4 regions of the Actinomadura scrupuli genome follow, and region 1 is predicted to be linked to each of the others. Evidence: riboswitches for the same ligand, from Rfam matches in the RefSeq annotation. Region 1 holds a riboswitch; each other region holds the start of a gene.
The links. Region 1 has a riboswitch for cyclic di-AMP ahead of ACRYCC_RS09920 (CHAP domain-containing protein). Riboswitches for the same ligand answer to the same signal wherever they lie in the genome.

Region 2: it holds a riboswitch for cyclic di-AMP, as region 1 does, so the genes downstream of both, ACRYCC_RS29355 (CHAP domain-containing protein) here and ACRYCC_RS09920 (CHAP domain-containing protein) in region 1, are expected to answer to the same signal.
Region 3: it holds a riboswitch for cyclic di-AMP, as region 1 does, so the genes downstream of both, ACRYCC_RS08010 (coiled-coil domain-containing protein) here and ACRYCC_RS09920 (CHAP domain-containing protein) in region 1, are expected to answer to the same signal.
Region 4: it holds a riboswitch for cyclic di-AMP, as region 1 does, so the genes downstream of both, ACRYCC_RS21585 (CHAP domain-containing protein) here and ACRYCC_RS09920 (CHAP domain-containing protein) in region 1, are expected to answer to the same signal.

What each region holds. Positions count from the first base shown of each region.
Region 1 covers NZ_JBPCCU010000002.1:483,225-488,507, forward strand. Annotated here, with positions in the region: gene ACRYCC_RS09910 (cytochrome P450) at 1-592, shown strand, start outside; gene ACRYCC_RS09915 (NAD-dependent epimerase/dehydratase family protein) at 634-1,632, opposite strand; cyclic di-AMP (ydaO/yuaA leader) riboswitch at 1,837-2,044, shown strand; gene ACRYCC_RS09920 (CHAP domain-containing protein) at 2,046-3,065, shown strand; gene ACRYCC_RS09925 (amidohydrolase family protein) at 3,182-4,243, shown strand; gene ACRYCC_RS09930 (ABC transporter substrate-binding protein) at 4,388-5,283, shown strand, end outside.
Region 2 covers NZ_JBPCCU010000007.1:210,110-215,392, reverse strand. Annotated here, with positions in the region: gene ACRYCC_RS29355 (CHAP domain-containing protein) at 22-957, opposite strand; cyclic di-AMP (ydaO/yuaA leader) riboswitch at 967-1,147, opposite strand; cyclic di-AMP (ydaO/yuaA leader) riboswitch at 1,494-1,679, opposite strand; gene ACRYCC_RS29350 (C40 family peptidase) at 1,977-2,951, opposite strand; gene ACRYCC_RS29345 (hypothetical protein) at 3,081-3,287, opposite strand; gene ACRYCC_RS29340 (NYN domain-containing protein) at 3,348-4,454, opposite strand; gene ACRYCC_RS29335 (DEDD exonuclease domain-containing protein) at 4,785-5,283, shown strand, end outside.
Region 3 covers NZ_JBPCCU010000002.1:60,355-65,637, reverse strand. Annotated here, with positions in the region: gene purL (phosphoribosylformylglycinamidine synthase subunit PurL) at 1-153, shown strand, start outside; gene ACRYCC_RS08010 (coiled-coil domain-containing protein) at 233-1,216, opposite strand; cyclic di-AMP (ydaO/yuaA leader) riboswitch at 1,220-1,356, opposite strand; gene ACRYCC_RS08005 (sterol carrier family protein) at 1,493-1,942, shown strand; gene ACRYCC_RS08000 (LamG domain-containing protein) at 2,156-2,782, shown strand; gene purF (amidophosphoribosyltransferase) at 3,345-4,799, shown strand; gene purM (phosphoribosylformylglycinamidine cyclo-ligase) at 4,796-5,283, shown strand, end outside.
Region 4 covers NZ_JBPCCU010000004.1:498,437-503,719, forward strand. Annotated here, with positions in the region: gene glgA (glycogen synthase) at 1-779, shown strand, start outside; gene ACRYCC_RS21580 (Crp/Fnr family transcriptional regulator) at 790-1,506, opposite strand; cyclic di-AMP (ydaO/yuaA leader) riboswitch at 1,920-2,059, shown strand; gene ACRYCC_RS21585 (CHAP domain-containing protein) at 2,070-2,771, shown strand; gene ACRYCC_RS21590 (rod shape-determining protein) at 3,053-4,060, shown strand; gene ACRYCC_RS21595 (PP2C family protein-serine/threonine phosphatase) at 4,277-5,283, shown strand, end outside.

The DNA.
Region 1 (5,283 bases):
GATCAGCGCCCTGATCGCCGCGGAGATCGACGGCGAGCGGCTGACGGACTGGGACATCCTGGGCTTCTGCTTCGTCATCGTCGCCGGCGGCAACGACACCACCGGCAACCTCATCTCCCATGCCGTGATGCTGCTCGACCGCGACCACCGCCAGCGCGAACTGCTCGCCGGCGACCCCTCCCTCATCCCGAACGCGCTGCTGGAGTTCCTGCGGCTGGAGGGATCGGTCCAGTCGCTGGGCCGCACCACGACCGAGCCCGTCGAGATCCACGGGGTGCGGATCCCCGAGGGCGCCAAGGTCATGATGCTGTACGGCTCGGCCAACCGCGACGAGCGCGAGTTCGGGGCCACCGCGGACCGGCTCGACGTCACCCGCTCGATCCCCCGGCACCTCGGGTTCGCCGCCGGCCCGCACTTCTGCGTCGGCTCGCACCTCGCCCGGCTGCAGGCCCGGATCGCCCTGGAGGAGCTGCTCGCCCGCCAACCCGGCATCGGCGTGGACACCGGCCGGGCCACCCGGCTGGCCTCGGCGTTCACCCGCGGCTGGCAGAGCCTGCCCGCCACCGGCATCGTCCCGGCGGCGCGGGGCTGACCGCCCGGTGGAAGAGCGCTCCGGGCAGGGCCGGCGTGGCGTCAGCGTACGGCCTCGGCCAGCGCGGTCAGCGTCTGCCGGGTGGTGTACTCGGGGGCCCACCCGAGCCGCCGGCGGGCCTTGCGGGTGTCCATGAGCATCGGATGGCGTACGGCGTGGATCCACTCCGCCTCGGCCGGCAGCAGCGGCATGACCTCCACCATCCGCGAGGTGAGCCGGGCGAGCTCGTGCGGGACCGGGATCGCGTGGTCGCCGAGCGCGTGGGCCAGGTCGGTCACCGTGATCTCACCGTCCGCCGCCAGGTTGTACGCCCCGGGTGGCCCGGCGCCGACCACGGCCGCACGGACGGCCGCCGCGACGTCGTCGTGGTGGACCAGCTGGAAGGGCATACCGGGGTCGAGCAGCACGGGCCGCGGGAGGGGCACGGTGCCGAGCAGCCGGCGCACCGGTCCGGGCAGCCGCTCGGCGGCCCGCCGCCAGGGCAGGCTGCGCACCAGCAGCGTCGCCTCCGGGCCCGCCACGATGCACGGGCGCAGCACGTACACCTCGAGCTCGGGGGAGAAGGCGGTCACCTCGCCCAGCATGGTCTCGCAGGCCGCCTTCTGCTGGGAGTAGTAGTGCAGCTCGGAGCCGCGGACGGGCACGTCCTCGGTGATCGGCACCGGGTTGTCGGCGTGGTAGCCGTACGCCGCGAGCGAGGAGGTGTAGACGAGCCGGCTCGGCCGTGCCGCCGCCACCGTGGCCTCGAAGACGTTGCGGGAGCCCTGGAGGTTGATGTCGCCGGTCTGGTCCCGCGAGCCCAGGATCGCGAAGGCGAGATGGACCACCACGTCGGCGTCCGCGACGAGCTCGTCCACGGCCTTCCGGTCCAGCACGTCGCCCTGCCGGTACTCGGTCCTGTGCAGGCCCAGCGCGGCGGGGTCGAACGGCCGCCGGGCCATCCCCACGATGCGCGCCACCCGGTCGTCCCGTTCGAGAGCGCGTACCACCGGCATGCCGATCTCACCGGTCGGCCCGGTGACCGCGACTGTGAGCCCCACGTCCGACCTCCCGTGCCCGGGTCGCCATCTCGATAACAGAGAGAGTAACCTCCCGCGCCGCGGATTCGCTGGTGAGGACGGGTCGCGCCGCATACCAGAGGTGATCGACATATGCGTTCTCGTTACCCTTTCTTGACCTCCGTGTTTAACTTCACGTACATTGCGCCGAGATCGATCCGTGACCTATCTCGCGCTTCGAGAAGTACGTAACGACCGCCTAACCCTGAGACGCGGTGCGTCGAGGGGGCCGAGGACCCAATGGTCGGAGTTTCCGGGGCCGTTCCTGGCCGACTCCGTCGGGGTGAATCCGCCAGGTCGTCCGGACCGTCAGGTGCCGCGATGACGCGTGCGGTAGGGCGAACTCCTGGCCCGAACCCGTCAGCTAACCCGGTAGGCGGCACAAGGGGAGCCTTATGGATGCAGTGGGGCAGAAGCTGCTCGACGTCGCCAGGACGCAGCTCGGGTACACCGAAAAGGGCGACGGCTACACCAAGTTCGGCGACTGGTTCGCGAAGAACGTCGATGCCCAGCACGACTCGTACTTCGTGACGGCGCCCTGGTGCGACATGTTCATCGCCTGGGCCGCGGACAAGGCCGGGGTCGCCGGCTCCGTGGGCCAGTTCGCCTCGACCCAGGAGCACGCGGCCTGGTTCCAGCAGCAGCACGCCTGGGGCACCAAGCCGCAGCCGGGTGCGCTGGTGTTCTACTCCTGGTCGGGGTCGAAGAGCATCTCCGACATCGATCATGTCGGCCTGGTGGAGCGCGTCGAGGGCGGCACCCTGCACACCATCGAGGGCAACACCGAGGGTGTGCACCTCATGCGCCAGACCCGGGACACCGATGCGGTCGTCGGCTATGGCTACCCGGCCAAGGTGAAGGTCGCGGGCGCGTCCTCTCCCGTCGAGCAGTACGTCCCCCGGCACGCCGCGCCCGCGCCCTCGCTGGAGACGATCCTCAACGACGCCCCGCCCGCCGCGCGTACGGCCACCAAGGCGCTGTCCGCCGGGCACCACGAGAACGGCCCGCTCTCGGGCCACGAGGTGGCCCTCTCGGGGCTGGCGGCGGTGCTGCTGTGCGGCAGCCTGGCGCTGGCGGTCGGCAGGACCACCGCAGCCAAGGTGCCCGCCCCGCCGGCGGTACGGGTGCGCAAACGCGGCCGTCACCACCGGACGGCCCTGCCGGTGAGCCTGCCCGCCGAGATCACCGCGGCCGATCTGGACGCGGCCGAGGCCGGCACGGTCATGATGCCCGCGCTCACCCTGGCCGCCGCGGCCGAGGCCGAGGACCGCGCCTTCTGGGGCAAGATCGCGGAGTTCGAGGACGACCAGGAGCTGGCGTTCTGGAACGACCTGCACGCCGCCGTCGGCCGTCCGGCCGAGACCCCCGGCGCCCTCGGCGGCGCGTACGTCCCGGACCGGTCGTACGCGAGCTGACGGCGCGCACCTCCCGGACCGCTCGTACACCGCTCGTACACCCGGGACGGCTCGTACGCGAGCCCACCCCGGCGTAGCGATCGCATTCGATCATTACGCGTGATTGAATCTGCACGATGACCGCTGAAGCGCTGCGCGAGCTCCGGCTGCGCGACTACACCCCGCGTTCGCAGGCCCGGGTGGAGGTGACGCAGGTCCCCGCCGCCGCCTATCCCTGCATCGACGTGCACAACCATCTGGGCCGCTGGCTGTCGTCCGACGGTGACTGGCCGATCGCCGATGTCCCGGCGCTCGTCGCGATGATGGACGAATGCCGGGTCGAGGCGATCGTCAACCTCGACGGCCGGTGGGGCGGTGAGCTGGGCGACAACCTCGCCCGCTACGACGCCGCGCACCCGGGCCGGTTCTACACCTTCTGCCAGCTCGACTGGCGGGCGCTCGCCGAGCCGGACGGCGTGCCCCGGCTGGTCCGGGAGCTGCGCGAGGCCGCGTCGCGCGGGGCGCGCGGGCTGAAGGTCTGGAAGGACCTCGGCCTGCACCACCGTGACGCGGACGCAAACCTGGTGCTGCCCGGCGATCCCCGGCTGGCGCCGGTCTGGCAGGCGTGCGCGGACCTCCGGCTGCCGGTGCTGATCCACAGCGCCGATCCGGTGGCCTTCTTCGAGCCGCTCGACCCGTGCAACGAGCGGCTGGAAGAGCTGATCGAGCATCCGGACTGGTGGTTCGGCGACACCGGCCGTTTTCCCGCCTTCGCCCGGCTGATCGGCTCACTGGAGGCGCTGGTCGCGGCGCATCCGGGCACCACCTTCATCGGCGCGCACGTGGGCTGCAACGCCGAGGATCTCGGCTGGGTCGACCGGATGCTCACCACCTACCCGAACTTCCACATCGACCTGGGCGCCCGGATGGCCGAGCTCGGCCGCCGGCCACGGGCCGCGGCGGCGCTCATCGTGCGGCATCCGGAGCGGGTCCTGTTCGGCACCGATGCCTTTCCTCCTGCTTCGGAGGATTATCGGCTCTGGTTTCGGTTCCTGGAGTCCGCGGACGAGGCCTTCTCCTATGCTCCGGGGGCGGAGATCCCTCCGCAGGGGCGCTGGCACGTACAGGCGCTCGACCTGCCGCCCGCAGTACTGCCCCCGCTGTACGCGGTGAACGCTCGCCGGTTGCTCGGACTCTGACAGCCCGTCATCTGGCGTTTTCTTCGCATTATGCCTTGTTCGATGATTGTTTCTGATCTAAAGTCCCCAACAACAATCGTTAACGAGCACAGGACCCGGGCGTGGGGCACTCGGGTGCACCGCTCCGCAGAGGGAGTCGTCAAGATGCGCGCAACACCACAACGGGCCGGCCGGCGGATCGGCGAACGGATCGCGGCCACCACGGTAGCGCTGGCACTCGGGACCGTGGCGGGCTGTTCGGGTGGTTCGGATGACTCGGGCGGAACGGCGAAGTCGAAGGACGCCGTGATCGTGTGGCACGGTTACACCGAGGTCGAGGCGAAGGCGTTCACGGACCTGGGCCTGGAATGGAACAAGGCCCACCCAGACCAGAAGGTGAACCTGACCTTCGGCGGCAGCAACGACGACGTACTCAAGAAGACGCTGGCGTCCTTCGTCTCCGGCAAGGCCCCCGGCATCGCCTACCAGTACGGCTCGTCGATCAACACGCTCTCCAAGCGGTCCCAGACCCAGGACCTCACCTCGCTGGTGAAGAGCAGCCCGGACTTCCAGTGGGACGACTTCTTCGTGGCCGTGCAGCAGGCCGCCACCACGCCGGACGGCAAGATCTACGGTGTCCCCGCGCTGGTGGACAACCTCGCGCTGGTCTACAACAAGAAGCTCTTCGACGCCGCCGGCCTGTCCTACCCGACGCCCGACTGGACGTGGACCGACTTCCAGAACGCGGCGCGCAAGCTGACCGACCCCGCCAAGAAGCAGTACGGCTGGTCGTATGTCAACGACGGTTCGGAGGACACCGTCTGGCGGTACATCGCCATGCTGTGGCAGGCGGGTGGCGACCTGCTGAGCCCGGACGGCAAGAAGTCCGCTTTCGACTCCCCGGCCGGGCTGGCCGCCATGCAGCTGCTGCACGACATGGCGGTGACCGACCGCTCGGTCTACCTGGAGACCGGCGACGGGCAGTACCAGAACCTCTTCAACTCCGGCAAGATCGGCATGCTCTGGACCGGGCCCTGGGACCTGTCCACGATCAACAAGGA
Region 2 (5,283 bases), on a different contig from region 1:
CTAGTGGGCGGGTATGCCCGCCTACTTCGCGTACTCGGGGTACCCGTATCCGACAACCGAGTCAGTGGAACGTTCCCGAACCATGACCGCGTCGTTGGTGTTGCCCTCGACGGTCTCGATCGTCCCGTCGCCGTTGTCCTTCACGACCAGGCCGACGTGCTCGATGCCGTCGGTGCCGCCGCCGTTCCAGGCGAAGAACACGACCGCGCCCGGCTTGGGCGTCGTGCCCCAGCGGCCGGCCTTCTGGAACCACTTGGCGTGCTCGACGGTGTAGGCGTCCTGGCCCATGCCCCGGACCCCGACCTGCTGGCCCACCCACGAGACGAACATGTCGCACCAGGCCGCGTCGCCGTAGCCGGAGATCGTCCCGCCGTCACGCCGGACCGTCATCCGGGCCTGCGGCGTGGTCATGTACCACTGCTGGAACTTGGTGACGCCGTTGGCGTTCTCCTCGATGCCGACCTGCTTCTTGGCGAGGTTGATGACGTCCTGGGCGCTGGCCACCGGTGCCGCGTTTTTCTTGACCTGCTCGGCTTTGACCTGCTCGGCTTTGACCTGCTTGGTGCCGGCCGGCTGCTTGCCCGGGTCCTGCTTGCGCACCTCCTGCTGGGGTGCTGCCGCGCGGGCCTCCTGCGGGCGCACCGCCGGCTGCCGCACCGCCTGCTGCCGGGCGTCCTGCCGGGCGGCCAGCCGGGCATGGGCGGCCCGGAGGGGTACGGCCTGCAGGGTGCCGGCGGCGGTGATCTTCGCCGGCGTGTGCGCGGCGGCGTTGACCATGGCCCCGGCGGGGGTGACCACAGCGGCGTTCGCCGTCCCCTGCCCGAGCACGGGCTTCCCGGAGGCCGTCCCGGCGTAGGCGGCGGCGACCGTGGCGGTCAGCGCGGTGCCGGTGATGAGGCCGCCGGCCAGCCGGAGGGCGAGGGCGTTGCTGCGGGACTTCCGGTGTCGACCTGGCATGACATGTTCTCCTTCTTCCATGCCGCCTACCGGGTTAGCTGACGGGTTCGGGCCTGGAAGCGGCCCTACGGCGAAGCCCTCGGGCGTTCGTCGATTCACCCCGTGCGAGACGATCCGAGGCATGCCTCAGGTCGGCTTCGCGGAATGGGTCCCCGGCTCCGCGGGTACGCGGACTCGGCGGTCGGCGCCCGCGAGGGGGCGCCTCCACTGATTAAGAAATGGCAAACGTGCTGGATCGGTAGGAATGGGCGCTCACGGGGGAGCGGTCCGGCTGAGGGGCGATGGCCGCTCAGCGGGACGGTGCCGCACCAGGGAAGATGGTCCTGCGGCGTTCGGCGCAGGGGCTCGTCGTGGTCCGTCGTCCGGCCGGATGGGTGAGGGGCCGGCGACGTGGGTGACCTGACCGGTGATCTGACCGGTGACGGCCCGGGCCGAGGGGGAGCCGACCGGTGGTCACGGCGGGGCCGGGCTCGCGGGCCGGATGGGGCGGGGGAGTGCGTGAGGGGTCACGGGAAGAGCGTGGCGGGACAAGGAGGGCTCCTTCTTCCAGACGCCTACCGGGTTAGCTGACGGATTCGGGCTTGGAAGTCGCCCTACGGCGCACCTGGCGTGGGAGGAAGGTGCGCCGATTCACCCCTGGGCGGCCGTCGGGGACTCCGTCCCCGGGGCCACCCGCTTGGGTCCCCGGTTCCGCCCGAGGGCGGACTCGGCGTTGCCGCCGCGAACATGAGCCGGATGAGGCCGCACGGGCCTTTCGGGGTCCGATCAGGTTCGAGGCGAACGCGATGTGAGGATGTGGGTTCGTGTCACCCGGCCCTGGAAGCGGACCGCCCTGCCGGCCGTACTCCTGGGGTGGAGCAGGTGCGTGGGCGGACCGAGCCGAGTGATGGGATCGTGACGCTTGGGAAGCGCCCCAACCGGACATACAGTACCAAAAACCCTAGACATGGCAAGTGACCTGCAAAAATAAGACGGGCCGGGCAAAGCCCGGCCCGTCTGGAGGTCTCGTGCGGGATGGTTCAGGGACGGCCGCCGGCCAGGAAACCGCCGTGCGAGGAGATGGAGGAGAGTCGGACGTTGACGCCGGTGTGCGGTGCCTCGATCATCTGGTTCTTGTCCACGGCGATGCCCACATGGCCCAGCCCCTGGAAGAAGACCAGGTCACCCGGCTGCAGGTTCTCCCGGCTGATGTGGCGGGTGGCGTTGTACTGCGCGGCCGCGTTGTGCGGCAGGGAGACGCCGCCGGCGCGCCAGGCCATCATCGTCAGGCCGGAGCAGTCGAAGCTGTTCGGACCTGCGCCACCGTAGTGGTACGGCTTGCCGAGCTGGGCGTAGGCGTAGTTCAGGGCCGCCCGCGCGTTGCCCGTGGCGGGGCCGTTGTAGGTGCCGCCGATGGTTCCGCCGCCATTGGAGGGCTCGCCGCCCGCCTGCCTGAGCAGTGCCTTCTGCTTGGCCACGGCCTTGTCGAGCACCGCCTGCTGAGCCTTGATCTTGCTGAACTGGCCCTTGATCTCCTCCGTGGACTCCTTGACCTGGCCGAGCTGACGCTGCAGGCGCTGGGCGGAGAGCAGGAACTGGCCGAGCTGGGAGGACCGGTTCTTGGAGAGCTGGGAGAACACCGCGACCTGGTCCAGCACGGTCTGCGGGTTGCTGGCGGACATGAACGTGGACACATCGGTCATGTCGCCGGACTTGTACGCGGTGGCGGCCATCTCGGCCACGCGCTGGCGCATTCCGGCGTAGGTCGCCTGCTCCTGGGCCGCGGACGTCTTCACGGCCTTCAGCTTCTTCTGGGCCGCGGCCAGGTCGTCCCGGGCCTTGTTGTACTTCTCGACCAGCTGGTCGACCTGGTCGTTGAGCTGCTTGAGCTTCTTCCTCGCCTCTGCGGCGGAGGGCTTGGGCGCGGCCTGGGCGGTTCCGACCGGCAGCGCCAGGGTCGTCACCAGTGCGAGGCAGGCCGCACTGCACATCTTGCGCGCACCGTCAATGGCCACGACGCGGCACGCCCCTTTCATCCGGCTATCTCAGCGGATGACACTAGTGAGTAGCCACCACCGTCACAACCGAATCAGGAGGACTTATCAGTATTAGTGCCGAGTTGCCAGCGAATGGTGCTCAGTGGGTCACGATGCGCGCTCACCTGGGGCCATCGGCAGCGCCGGGGAGATCAGCCCGGCGTCGGCCAGCACGGCCAGCGCCCGGCGCTCGCGCTCGTCGAGGTCGGGCGGATAGCCCGCGGGCACCCCGGCCGGCTCGCCGAGCAGCGCGGTCACGACGCACTCGCCGCATCCGAGGCCGCGCATCCGGCACGTCGCGCACTCGATCAGCATGGTCCCTCCCTGTCTCCGAGATGCCACCGACAGTAGGAGCGGGGACCGACAGAAACGCGGTCAGCCGCGGCGTAGCCGCCTCAGCAGCAGGGCCGAGGAGGCGGGCCGGGCGTCCGCGCGGCGGGCCGCGTCGGCGACCTCACGGTCGGAGGAGACCACCACGACGGCCCGCCCCTCCGGCTCGGCCCGCACCAGCCGGCCGATGAGCTCGTCGGCGGTCTGCCCGGGACGGCTGAACAGCACCCGCACGCCGCGCGGCGCGGAGATCGCGACGGGCGCGTCGAGCTCGGCCCCGTCGAAGACGCAGGTGATCTCGGCGCGGGTCTGGGCGGCCAGCCCGCCGAGCCCGGACAGCAGCCGGGTCCGCTGGTCGGCCAGTGGCAGGTCGCCGTACCCGGTCTTGGTGACGTTGTAGCCGTCGACGATCAGATGGACCTGGGGCAGCGTCAGCAACTGCTCCAGCAACTGCGGATCGTCGTCCGAGAGCGCCCGGCCGGGAAGGGCGCGGTGGGCGAGCTTCTGCGGCTCGATGGCGCCGATGGTGTCGGCCGGGCGGCCGATCGTGGACGGCAGGGCCAGCTCGCGGCGGATGCCCTGGGCGGCGTCGACGAGCGCGTCGAGCAGCAGGCGCAGCCGGACGTCCTCGATGTTGCGGCCCTCCCGGGTGGCCCGGCGGGTGATCTCGGCGGCGGTCTCCGCCTGCGAGAGCCGGCCCCGCAGCCGGCGCAGCTCCTTCTCCGCCGCGGAGGTCGCGGCGGAGGCCGCCGTCCGCTCCTGGCCGGCCGCCTCGATGAGGGCGTCGGCGCGTTCCTGCGCCGCCTTGGCCCGGGTGCGCGCCTCGTGCAGCCTGCGGCGTAGCTCGGCCGCCTCGATCCGGGCGTCCCGCAGCTCGCCGCGGAGCTTGTCGATCTCATCGGCGCGGGCCGACCTGGCGGCCTCGAGCTGCTCCCGGAGCGCGGCCAGCTCCCGGGCGGCCGCCTCCTCCTCGGCCGCCGAGGCGGCGCGGTCGAGCTCCGCCCGGGCCGTCTCCACCAGGGCGGTCCAGCCCGCGGGCCGCAGCAGGTAGGCGACGGCGGCGACGTGCGCGGGGTCGGCGGCCCCGGGGACGGTGCCGGCCTCCAGGGCCGCGCCGAGCTCCGGGTTGACCTCCCGCACCCGCGTGGCCACCCGGTCCCGGAAGGCGGGGTCCTTCTCCAGCTGCGCGGCCAGATGGGCGGCGGCCAGCTTCGCCCGTTTGCGCGGCTCGAACCGGGCGAACCTGCGCAGCGGCTGGGGGACCTCGTCGGGGGGCAGCGTCCCGATCAGCTCGGCCGCCGCCTCGACGACACGCTGCCGGACCGCTTCGGGGAGCGGCCGGTCGAGGCGTTCTTCCGAGCCGGTGTCGATGGTCTCGCTCCTTTGCCCTCACATGGCGATCGTTACAGGCGGCGAGTCGAGGATAGCCCTGCGCACCCGGCCACCACCGGAATGTCGGTGGCACGCCGTACGGTTCCCGCCATGACGACCGGCGGCGGTATCCAGGGCACCCTCGACGATCTCGGCACCCCGCTGGCCGACGTGACGTTCGTGGTGGTCGACCTGGAGACCACGGGCGGGTCCCCGGCCGAGTCCGCCATCACCGAGATCGGCGCGGTGAAGGTCCGCGGCGGCGTGCACCTGGGCGATCTGGGCACCCTGGTCGACCCGGGCATGCCGATCCCGCCGTTCATCACCGTCCTCACCGGCATCACCCAGCAGATGGTCGTCCGGGCGCCCACCATGGAGACCGTGCTGCCGGCGTTCCTGGAGTTCGCCCGCGGGTGCGTGCTGGTCGCGCACAACGCCCCTTTCGACATCGGGTTCCTGCGGGCGGCCTGCACCCGCCAGGGCTACCCCTGGCCGGCCTTCCCGGTGGTCGACACCGCGGACCTCGCCCGCCGGGTCCTCACCCGCGACGAGGTGCCCAACCACAAGCTCGCCACCCTCGCCCGCTTCTTCCGGTCCTCGACCGAGCCCG
Region 3 (5,283 bases), 420 kb from region 1:
GAGCAGGCCGGGGTGCCGGTGACCCCGCTCGGTGTGGTCGGCGGGGACACGCTGACCGTGCAGGGGGCGGCCGACGGGCAGCCGCTGTTCTCTATCTCGCTGGCCGAGCTCCGTGAGTCCCACGAGGCGACCCTGCCCCGCTACGTCAACTGAGCGAGCCACTGCAGGCTCGCAACGCCCGAAGGCCCGGCCGATCTCCGGCCGGGCCTTCGGGCGTCGTCGGGCTCCCCGGTCAGAAGACCGAGATGTGAACGTGGTCGAAGTGGTTGGCGGTGATGCCGCCGCGGTCCGACATGGCCCGCCAGCCGGGGCTGCGCATGTCGTAGATGCGCTGGCGCCAGATGACGTACTTGACGCCGAGCCGGGAGGCATTGGCGATCACCCAGTTGGCCACCTGGGTGCCGTGCGCGATCCGGTCGGCGCTCGGCATGCTCCCGCCGGTGCTCTCCATGAAGTCGCAGGCACGGCCGGTGCCGTGGTCCTGCGGGTCGCCCGGACGCAGGCAGCCGATCACCGGGAACGGGCCGAACCGGGTGTCGACCTCGCTGCGGACCTTGATCAGCCGGGCGGTGAGCCCGCTCGCCCCGATCAGCGGTGACGACGGCTTGAACTTGTTGATCAGTTGTTGCATCCGGGTCTTCTGGCCCTGCAGGTCCTTGATGTTCTTCTGCAACCCGGCGATCTTGGCCACGGCTTCCTTGCGGGCCTTGTCCTGCTGGTTGATCAGAGACTGGATCTGGTTGACCTTGGCGGCCCGGTTGCGGCTCAGATGGCTGGCCAGGGTGGCGCCGTCCAGGACCCCCGACGGGTCGTCGGTGGACAGCATGGAGACGGTGGGGTCGACGCCGCTGCTGATGTACTGCGAGGCGGCCATCTGCGCGACCAGGACACGGGCGCCGGCCAGATCCTCCTGCAGTGTCCTCGACTTCTTGAGCGCCTGTTCGGCGGCCCACTTGGCATCGCGCAACTGCGCGAAGTCGTCGCCGTACTTCTTCTCCAGCGCCTTGATCTGCTTGGACAGCTTGTCCAATTTGTCAGAATTACCGGGGCTCGCCGCAGCCTGGGGCGTCAGGGCGGAGGGGGTGGTGGCGGCACCGGACGTTGAAGGGACCAGCAGGAACGCGCCGATCAGGGTCAGCAGAACCGCGCCGGCACGGCGTCGTACGGGGGAGCCATGGGGGCACACCTCTGGCTCTTGGGAGGTGGGGGGCTGCACACGCTCTCCTCTCCTCGATGCCTACCGGGTTAGCTGACGGGTTCGGGCCGGAGGCGCCCTACCGCAGCGAGCTGCGGATTCACCCCAGATAACGTTGGGTCCCCGGTTCCCGTGGGGGCGGGATTCGGCTACGCCGATCAGCCTGCCGCCCGGGTGGCGACGAGTCACCGATCGAATAACAGTGAACTGTAAGGAATCATGCTCGACTCGGCCAAGAGTAGCGTCATCGTTATCCCGCCGAGTCCCGATCCACAAGAGTCGGTAGGGTCCAGCCCGATGTCACGTTCCCAGAGCCGGGTTCTCACCCGGGCGGCACTCGACGCTCAGCTGGCCGAGCTCGGCCGTCCGCCGTACGCCGGTCCCGAAACCCCTGCCGCGCTGCGGCGCGGTTCCCTCGACGCGGTGCTGGCCGCGTACGACTCCGGCGCCGAGCCTCACCGCGTCATCGTCAAGGCCGCCGTGCGCTTCCTGCTCGACGTGCTCGTGGCGGCCGCACCGGGCAAATCCGTGGAGGTCCGGGTCCCGCCCTACGCCGCCGTGCAGTGCGTCGAGGGACTGCGGCACACCCGCGGCACCCCGCCGAACGTCGTGGAGATGGACGCGCCGACCTGGCTGGCACTGGCCACCGGCCGGGCGAAATGGGCCGAGGCCCTCTACGACGGGCGGATCCGGGCCAGCGGCTCCCGCGCCGATCTCTCCGCCCACCTGCCGCTCACGCTGCCCTGACCCCGGAGGGTCACCGGGGGCCACCGGCAGGCCAGTGATCAAGCCAATGATCGAGCCATGGGATCGAGCAATGGGATCAAGCCGGGATCGAGCCATGGCGGTCGGGTCCGAAATCGATCGGACACCGTGACCGAATCGGACACCCGTCTTGCCGGGGGAGGTGTGCGGTGTCAGCGTGTGGGAACGAGTGGGGCTTCTCGAGGAGGTGAAGCCATGCTCACGGCGCACTGGACGTTCGACGCCGACACGATCGAGGGCCGGTCGGCGGCCGACTCCACCGGGAGCGGGCTGACGGCGACCCTGGACGGGCCTGTCGCCGTGGTGCCGGGCCGCGGCGGCGGCGGCGCGCTGAGCTTCGACGGCTCGGGCCGGGTGGTCATCCCGGCGGCACCGCAACTGGTGCTGAGCCAGCTGTTCGGCTTCAGCATCGCGTTCTACGTCAACGTCGCGGAACCGCCCACCGGTGAGTGGCGCGGGGTGCTCTACAAGTCGGTCGCCGAGCACGACGCCCGTGGCCTGGGCCTGTGGTTCTATCCCGACGATCTACGGCTGCGGGTCCAGTTGTTCACCGCGAAGGGCCCGGAGTTCGCCGACAGCAGGCGGCTGGAGGTCGGGGTGTGGACGCACGTCGCGCTGGTCGTGGACCCGGACGAGCTGTACGTCTACGTCGACGGTGAGCTGGACACGGCCGTACGGCTCGACCAGCCCGTCGTGACCCCGGCCGGCCCGATGTACCTCGGCAGGGACCCCACGGGGCTGGGCTTCGCGGGGCTCTTCGACGATCTCCGGATGTACGCCACGGCGCTCACCGGCGAGGCCGTACGCGCGCTGCTGGACTGACCGCCGGCCTGACCGCCGGCCTGACCGCCGGCCTGACCGCCGGACCGGCCGCCGGCCTGAACGTCGTGATCGGTCCCGGCGAAGGGGAACTCGCGTTCGATGCACAGCCGCCGGGCGGCGCGGTCCGGATAGCGGGAGACGTCACCGCACTCGGCGGCCCTGCTGAGGAACCAGGAGAGCACGCCCAGCGCGAGCAGCAGGGCCAGCGCGCACACGACGATGCCCACGACCGCCCGGCCGCGGTCCCGGTGGCGGGCCACCCCGAAGATCCCCAGCCCCAGCCCGATCATGGCCGGCAGGGCGCCCAGCCCGACCAGGAGGGCCAGCGGCACCGCCACCGCGCCCAGGACGACCGATGCGGTCCCCATCCCCTGCCGCTGGGGGGGCGTGGTCACGTGGGGCCGGTAGCCGGGCATCGTCGTCATCAAGCACCTCCAAGTGTCGGCTCCCAGGGTTCCGGGTGAAGGCGGGGGCCGGGGGCGGGCGAGGTTCCCGCGTCGGCAAAGGTCTTTTATGGATTGCGCCGATCCGAGCAGGTGAGTGCCCCGCTTAGACTGGTCATGTGCCCCACGGTGACGGACGTCTCAGCCACGACCTCGACCCCTCGGACCTCGGCCCGCAGGATGCCTGCGGGGTGTTCGGCGTATGGGTTCCTCCCGACGAGGCACAGCGCGCGGAGGTCAGCAAGCTCACCTACTTCGGGCTGTACGCCCTGCAGCACCGCGGTCAGGAGTCCGCCGGCATCGCGGTCAGCGACGGCGCCCGGATCGTGGTCTTCAAGGACATGGGCCTGGTCGCCCAGGTGTTCGACGAGTCGGTGCTGAACACCCTGCGCGGGCATGTCGCAGTCGGCCACTGCCGCTACTCCACGACCGGCTCCCCGACCTGGGAGAACGCCCAGCCGACGTTCCGGTCCAACGACGCGGGCAGCCTGGCCCTCACGCACAACGGCAATCTGATCAACACCCCGGAGCTGGCCGCCAAGCTGGCGCCCGGCGAGCTCACCGCCACCAGCGACACCGAGGTCCTCACGGCGCTGCTGGCCACCCGCCCCGGCGGGCCGGCGGCCGCGGCCGCGGAGATCCTGCCGGTCACCCGCGGCGCGTTCTCGCTGGTCTTCATGGACGAGCGGACCCTGTACGCGGCACGCGACCCGGAGGGCATCCGGCCGCTGGTGCTGGGCAGGCTGGAGCGCGGCTGGGTGGTCGCCTCCGAGACCGCCGCCCTGGACATCGTCGGGGCCGTGTTCGTCCGGGAGGTCGAGCCCGGCGAGCTGCTGGCCATCGACGAGGGCGGGGTGCGCTCACAGCGCTTCGCGGACCCCCGTCCCAAGGGCTGCCTGTTCGAGTACGTCTACGTGGCCCGGCCCGACACCTCCATCGCCGGGCGCAGCGTGCAGGCCACCCGGGTTGAGGTGGGCCGGCGGCTGGCGCGCGAGCACCCCGTCGAGGCCGACATGGTCATCCCGACCCCCGAGTCGGGCACCCCGGCCGCGATCGGCTACGCCGAGGCCTCGGGCATCCCCTACGGCCAGGGCTTCGTCAAGAACTCCTACGTGGGCCGGACCTTCATCCAGCCCTCCCAGACCATCCGCCAGCTGGGCATCCGGCTCAAGCTCAACCCGTTGCGCGAGGCCGTCGAGGGCAAGCGCCTGGTCGTCGTGGACGACTCGATCGTGCGCGGCAACACCCAGCGCGCCATCGTCCGCATGCTGCGCGAGGCCGGTGCCGCCGAGGTGCACGTACGGATCTCCAGCCCGCCCGTGGCCTGGCCCTGCTTCTACGGCATCGACTTCGCCACCCGCGCCGAGCTGATCGCCGGCAACCTGTCCGTGGAGGAGATCCGCGTCTCGCTGGGCGCCGACTCCCTCGGCTACATCTCGCTGGACGAGCTGGTCGGGGCCACCCACGTGCCCAAGGACAAGCTCTGCCGGGCCTGCTTCGACGGCGTCTACCCCATCCCCGTCGAGCACGACGCCCGGGGCAAGCACGTCCTCGAAGGGGCCTCGAAGCGGTGAGCCCCGCGAGCAGCCGCGCCGGCACCTACGAGGCCGCGGGGGTCGACATCGCGGCGGGTGAGCGTGCGGTCGAGCTGATGAAGTCCCGGGTCGCGGCGTCCCGGCGGCCCGAGGTCGTCGACGACGCCAGTGGCTTCGCCGGGCTCTTCGACGCCTCGGCCCTGCTGAAATACCGGCGGCCGTTGCTGGCCACCTCGACCGATGGGGTCGGCACCAAGGTCGATCTGGCCCGGCGGCTGGGGATCTACGACACCATCGGCCACGATCTGGTCGGCATGGTGATCGACGACCTGGTGGTCTGCGGTGCCGAGCCGCTGTTCATGACCGACTACATCGCCTGCGGCAAGGTGGTGCCGGAGCGCATCGCCGACCTCGTCGGCGGGATCGCGGCGGCCTGCGTGCTGGCCGGCTGCGCCCTGGTCGGCGGCGAGACGGCCGAGCACCCTGGCCTGCTGGAGCCGGACGAGTTCGACCTCGCGGGCGC
Region 4 (5,283 bases), on a different contig from region 1:
GCACCGCCGTCCTGGCCGCCGACGCCGTGGTCGCCGTCTCCGAGGGCATGCGGCGCGACGTGCTGGCCGCCTACCCGGAGCTCGACCCGGGCCGGGTCAGCGTGATCCACAACGGCGTGGACACCGCCGCGTACGCGCCCGACCCGGGCACCGACCGGCTCGCCGCGCTGGGCATCGATCCAGACCGCCCGTCGGTGGTGTTCGTCGGGCGCATCACCCGGCAGAAGGGGCTGCCCCATCTGCTGCGGGCGGCGCTCGCCTTCGACCCGGCCGCCCAGCTGGTCCTGTGCGCCGGCGCCCCGGACACCCCTGAGATCGCCGCCGAGGTGGAGGCATCGGTCGAGCGGCTGCGCGCCGAGCGCGGCGGCGTGGTGTGGCTGAAGGAGATGCTGCCGCGCGACCGGCTGGTGCAGGTCCTCAGCCATGCGACGGTGTTCGTCTGCCCCTCGATCTACGAGCCGATGGGCATCGTCAACCTGGAGGCGATGGCGTGCGCGGCGCCGGTCGTGGCCACGGCCACCGGCGGCATCCCCGAGGTGGTCGCCGACGGGGAGACCGGTCTGCTGGTGCCGGTCGAGCAGGCCGCCGACGGCACGCCGCTGGACCCCGCCCGCTTCGCCGCCGACCTGGCCGACCGGGTCAACGCCGTGCTCGCCGATCCGGACCGGGCGGCCATGGGCCTGGCCGGCCGCCGGCGTGCCGTCGAGCACTTCTCCTGGACGGAGATCGCCCGGCGCACCCGGGACCTGTACGCCGGGCTGCTCGCCCCGGCCGGCTGAGGCCCGCCGCTCAGCGCGGCCCCGATCCGGCGGCGTAGTCGCGGACGCCCTGGAGATCGAGCACGGTGATCCTCTTCCACCCGGTGGTGACCAGGCCCCGCCTGCGCAGCTCGTGGAACCCCCGTGCCGCGGTCTCCCGCGAGGCGTCCACCCAGCTGCCCAGCTCGGTGTGCGAGAGCCGGGGCAGGATCTCGATGCCCTCCGGGCCCTGCTTCTGGTAGCGCAGGGACGTTTCGGCCAGATAGACGAGCAGATGGGCCAGCCGCCGCTTGCCGTCGGCCTCCGCGTGCCAGCGCAGCCGGTTGCCGAGCTCGTCCATGCGGCCGACGATCGTGGCGGTCAACGGCCACCAGCACCGTGGATGCTCGTCGAGCAGGCTGGTGAACCGGGAGGCCGGCACCGTGAGGGCCCTGATCTCGTCCAGCGCCTCCACGGTCGCCGTACGCGGCCTGCGGAACAGCGCGGAGATCTCCCCCACCACGTCACCGGGACCGCGCACGGCGAAGACCACCTGGCGCCCCGACGGGGTCGGGGAGGTGACCTTGGCCCAGCCGGACAGGATGATCACCACATTGGTCGACGAGGAGTCCCCCTCGAAGCACAGCGGCTCGGCGTGCGGGCGGAACTCACGCTCCCGGCCCGCGTCGCGCAGCGCGTCCCGCTCCGGTTCGTCGAGCGCGTCCCAGAAGCTCAGCTCGGTCATTCCTTCGGTGGATTCGTCCCCCACACATGTCTCCGTTTCCCGCGAGGCCTCCGGACGACAGATGCGGCGCTGATCCGGGGGAGTCTCCAGTGGACACGGTCGCGGAGGGCCGTGACAAGGCCTGGACGGGGGGTTCCGGCCCCTGGGCGGGTGCCCGTCCATGATCGTGGCCGGCGCGCGCCGAAGTGACCGCGCCGTGACGGCGACCATACCTGCGAGGGGAGAACATGACGATCGGCTCGTCGGTTTTGCGCCAGGTTTGCATCCGTCTTGGTGGTTTGATACCGTTATGTCTGGTTATGGCGATGCGCCCCATGTGTCGCCCAGATGGTCGTAGATCATCTCTTCGTCCGGACCCGTCTCCAGGGCCGTGACGCGCGCGTGACACCGATCCGCGCTCCCATACATGTCCATCGAAGGCCGGCTGCCTCTACAGCGGCCGTCTTCCGCCGAATCCGCATTCTGCGGAACCGGGAACCCACGTTTCAGGGGTGAATCGGCGTGCTCAGCGCGCCGTAGGGCTACTTCCATGCCCGAATCCGTCAGCTAACCCGGTAGGCGACCTGGAAGAAGAGGAGTCACGCTCAGTGACAAGCACGCACGCACAGTTCTTCTCATCCCTCACGAGCCGCGTCCAGTCCTTCAAGAGCCGCGTCACCTCGGGTGTCGTGGTGGGCGCCGTCGCGGTCGGGGCCGTCGTGGCCGGTTCCGCGGCCGTGTCCGCGTCCCCCGTCGACCAGTCCGTCCGGGCCGGGGCGCACTCCGCCGCGCAGCGCGCCGACGTCAACTCGGGGGCCCGGCTGGCCACCGCGGGCGCCGTCGTCAGCCTCGCCGAGAAGCAGGTCGGCATCAAGGCCGACGCGTCCGGCCAGACCAAGTTCCACCAGTGGTTCGAGTCCACGCCGGACGCCAAGCAGCTCGCCCGCCGCGACGGCGGGAACGTCAAGGACTACAAGGGCGCCGCCTGGTGCGACATGTTCGTCTCCTGGGTCGGCGCGCAGGCCGGTGTCAAGCACATGGGCCGGGACGCCTACACGGTCGCGCACGCCAAGTGGTTCCAGAAGACCCACCGGTGGGGCGAGAAGCCGACGCCGGGCGCCGTGGTGTTCTTCTCCTGGAACGGCGGCGGGACCGAGGGCATCGACCATGTCGGCCTGGTCGTCAAGGACAACCATGACGGCACCATCACCACCGTCGAGGGCAACACCAGCGGCGACGTCGTGGCGAAGAAGATCCGCCCCACCTCCGACGTCATCGGCTACGGGTACCCCGAGTACGCCGCCGGCTGACGACCGCAGTACCCCCGCCGCCCGAGCGGCCACAGGCCGGACCGCGCCCCCGCGCGGTCCGGCCTCGTCATGCCCGGCCCCCTTTCGCCCCGGCTCCCTTTCGCCCCGGCTCCCTTTCGCCCCGGCTCCCTCTCGCCCGGCCCCTCGTGCCCGGCCCCGGACGCCGCTCTTTGGCCGTTCTTGACGGGCGCCGAACGCTGACCGATTGTCCGCCCGGGTATGTCGTGTTATGACGCCGGTACTCCACTGGGGTCACTCGTCTGGCAGAAGGCTGGTCTCTCATGGGCAGCAAGCTGGCATTCTTGAGGTGTGACACCGCGGTCGATCTCGGTACCTCCAACACGTCCATTCATGTGCGCAACCGTGGGCTGGTGCTGAAGGAACCGTCCGTCGTGGCAATCAACAGCAGATCAGGCCGGATCATCGCGGTGGGTGCCGCGGCCAAGCAGATGATCGGCCGTGTTCCTGAGACGATCACCATGGTCCATCCCATCAGGGGTGGGGTGATCACGGATTTCGAGATCGCCACCCGGATGATGCGCCACTTTCTCCGGGTCGCCAACCGGCCGCCGAACTTCATCAAGCGCCATGTCGTCGTGGCGGTGCCGAGCGGCATCACGGCGGTGCAGCGGCGGGCCGTCCAGGAGGCCACCCACCTGGCCGGCGCCCGGCGCGTGCACATCATCGAGTCCCCGATGGCGGCGGCGATCGGCATGGGGCTCGTCGGCGCCGAGTCCGAGGCCGAGGGCATGATGGTGGTCAACGTCGGCGGCGGCACCACCGACGCCGCGATCATCTCGATGGGCGGCATCGTGGTGGCCCACGCGCTGCAGATCGGCGGTGACGACCTGGACCAGGCCATCGTCTCGTACGCGCGCAGGGAGCACGGCCTGGTGGTGGGTCTCGGGGCGGCCGAGGAGACCAAGATCGCGGCCGGATCGGCCTACCCGACCGGGAAGGAGAGGTCCACCTCGCTCCGCGGGCGGCACGCGATGACCGGCCTGCCGAAGATCGTCTCGATCTCGCAGGCGGAGATCTGCGAGGCGATCGCCGAACCCGTCGGCGCGATCGTCGACCTCGTCAAGAAGACGCTCTCGGAATGCCCGCCGGAGGTGTCGGGCGACCTGATGGACCAGGGAATGGCGCTCACCGGAGGCGGCGCGCTGCTGGACGGCCTGGAGGATCTCCTGCGGTCGGAGATCGGGATCCCGACCCATCTGGTGGACGACCCGCTGGGGTCGGTCGTGCTCGGCTCGGCCAAGTACGCGGAGGAACTCTCCGACGAATGACCATTAATTTACCTGCCAATGGTGTAAATTTAGGATATTACTCGGAATTGTCCGAATAGTGACAGGTTGAGGCGCGCGAGTTCTCATTTTGCCCTATATTGCATTGATGTGGGATGAGGTTTCCGCCAGGTCATTCTCCCCACATCACGCTGAGTTCCCGGGGGTGGGATGAGTTCTTCGGCTGCGACGGGCAGGGGGCCGAGCGCCGGTGGCGGGTTGAACGCGCCGGAACTGCTGGACCTGAGGGCCACCATGCGAGACCGGGCGGTGGTCGCCCAGGCCAGGGTGGTCCTCGCGGAGCGCCTGCGGTGTCATGTGGGCGAGGCGCTGCAGCATCTGATCTGGCTGGCCAGGGATCTCGACCTGGAACTGCCGGAGACGGCCGCGCTGGTCATCGCCGGCCGGCCGCCGGTGCTGGCCCCGGGCGACGACGAGGCCGCGGGGTCGCTGGTCATGGACACCGCGCGGCGGCTGGGCGAGGACCGCGCCGCCGCGCTGGAGGAGGTGCTGCGGCGGCTGGCCGTGGAGGACGCCGCGGGGGACGCGGAACTGCTCGCCGGGCTTCCCGACGACCCCGTGGCGCGGGGGGTGCTGGATGCGACCCAGGACTGCGCGAGCCGGCTCGTCCCGGTCCGGGACGTCGAGGGCCGGGTGATCGACTTTCTCAACGCGGCCCTCAACGAACGGGCCACCGACATCTTCGGCCGGGGGGCCGAGGAGCTCGTCGGCCACCGGCTGCTCCGCGTCGATCCCGGGACGGCGCTCAACGGGCTGTTCGAGTCCTACGTCCAGGTGCTGGAGACCGGCGAACCGTACGCCCGGGGGCCCTTCGTGTTCTCCACCGCGCAGAACGGGGTCGCCCGCTCGGCCCGGCTCAGCGTGCGCTGCGTACGGGTGCCCACCGGCGTCTGCGTCACCTGGCGCTACCACGACGAGGAGGACCGCGTCCGGCGCCGGCTGGAGCGCGCCGAGCGGCTGGCGCTGGTCGGCTTCGGCGAGTGGGACCTGGTCGCCGACGAGCAGACGTGGTCGCCGCAGATGCTCGCCAACTACGGCCGTACGCCCCAGGAGGGCCCGGTCCCGGTGGACGAGCTTCCGAAGATCGTCTTGCCGGAGGACCTGCCGCTGATGGAGGACAGCCTGCATACGCTGTTCAGCCGCCGCGAGCCGATCGAGCTGGAGCACCGGATCATGACCGCGGCGGGGGAGAACCGCCACCTGTG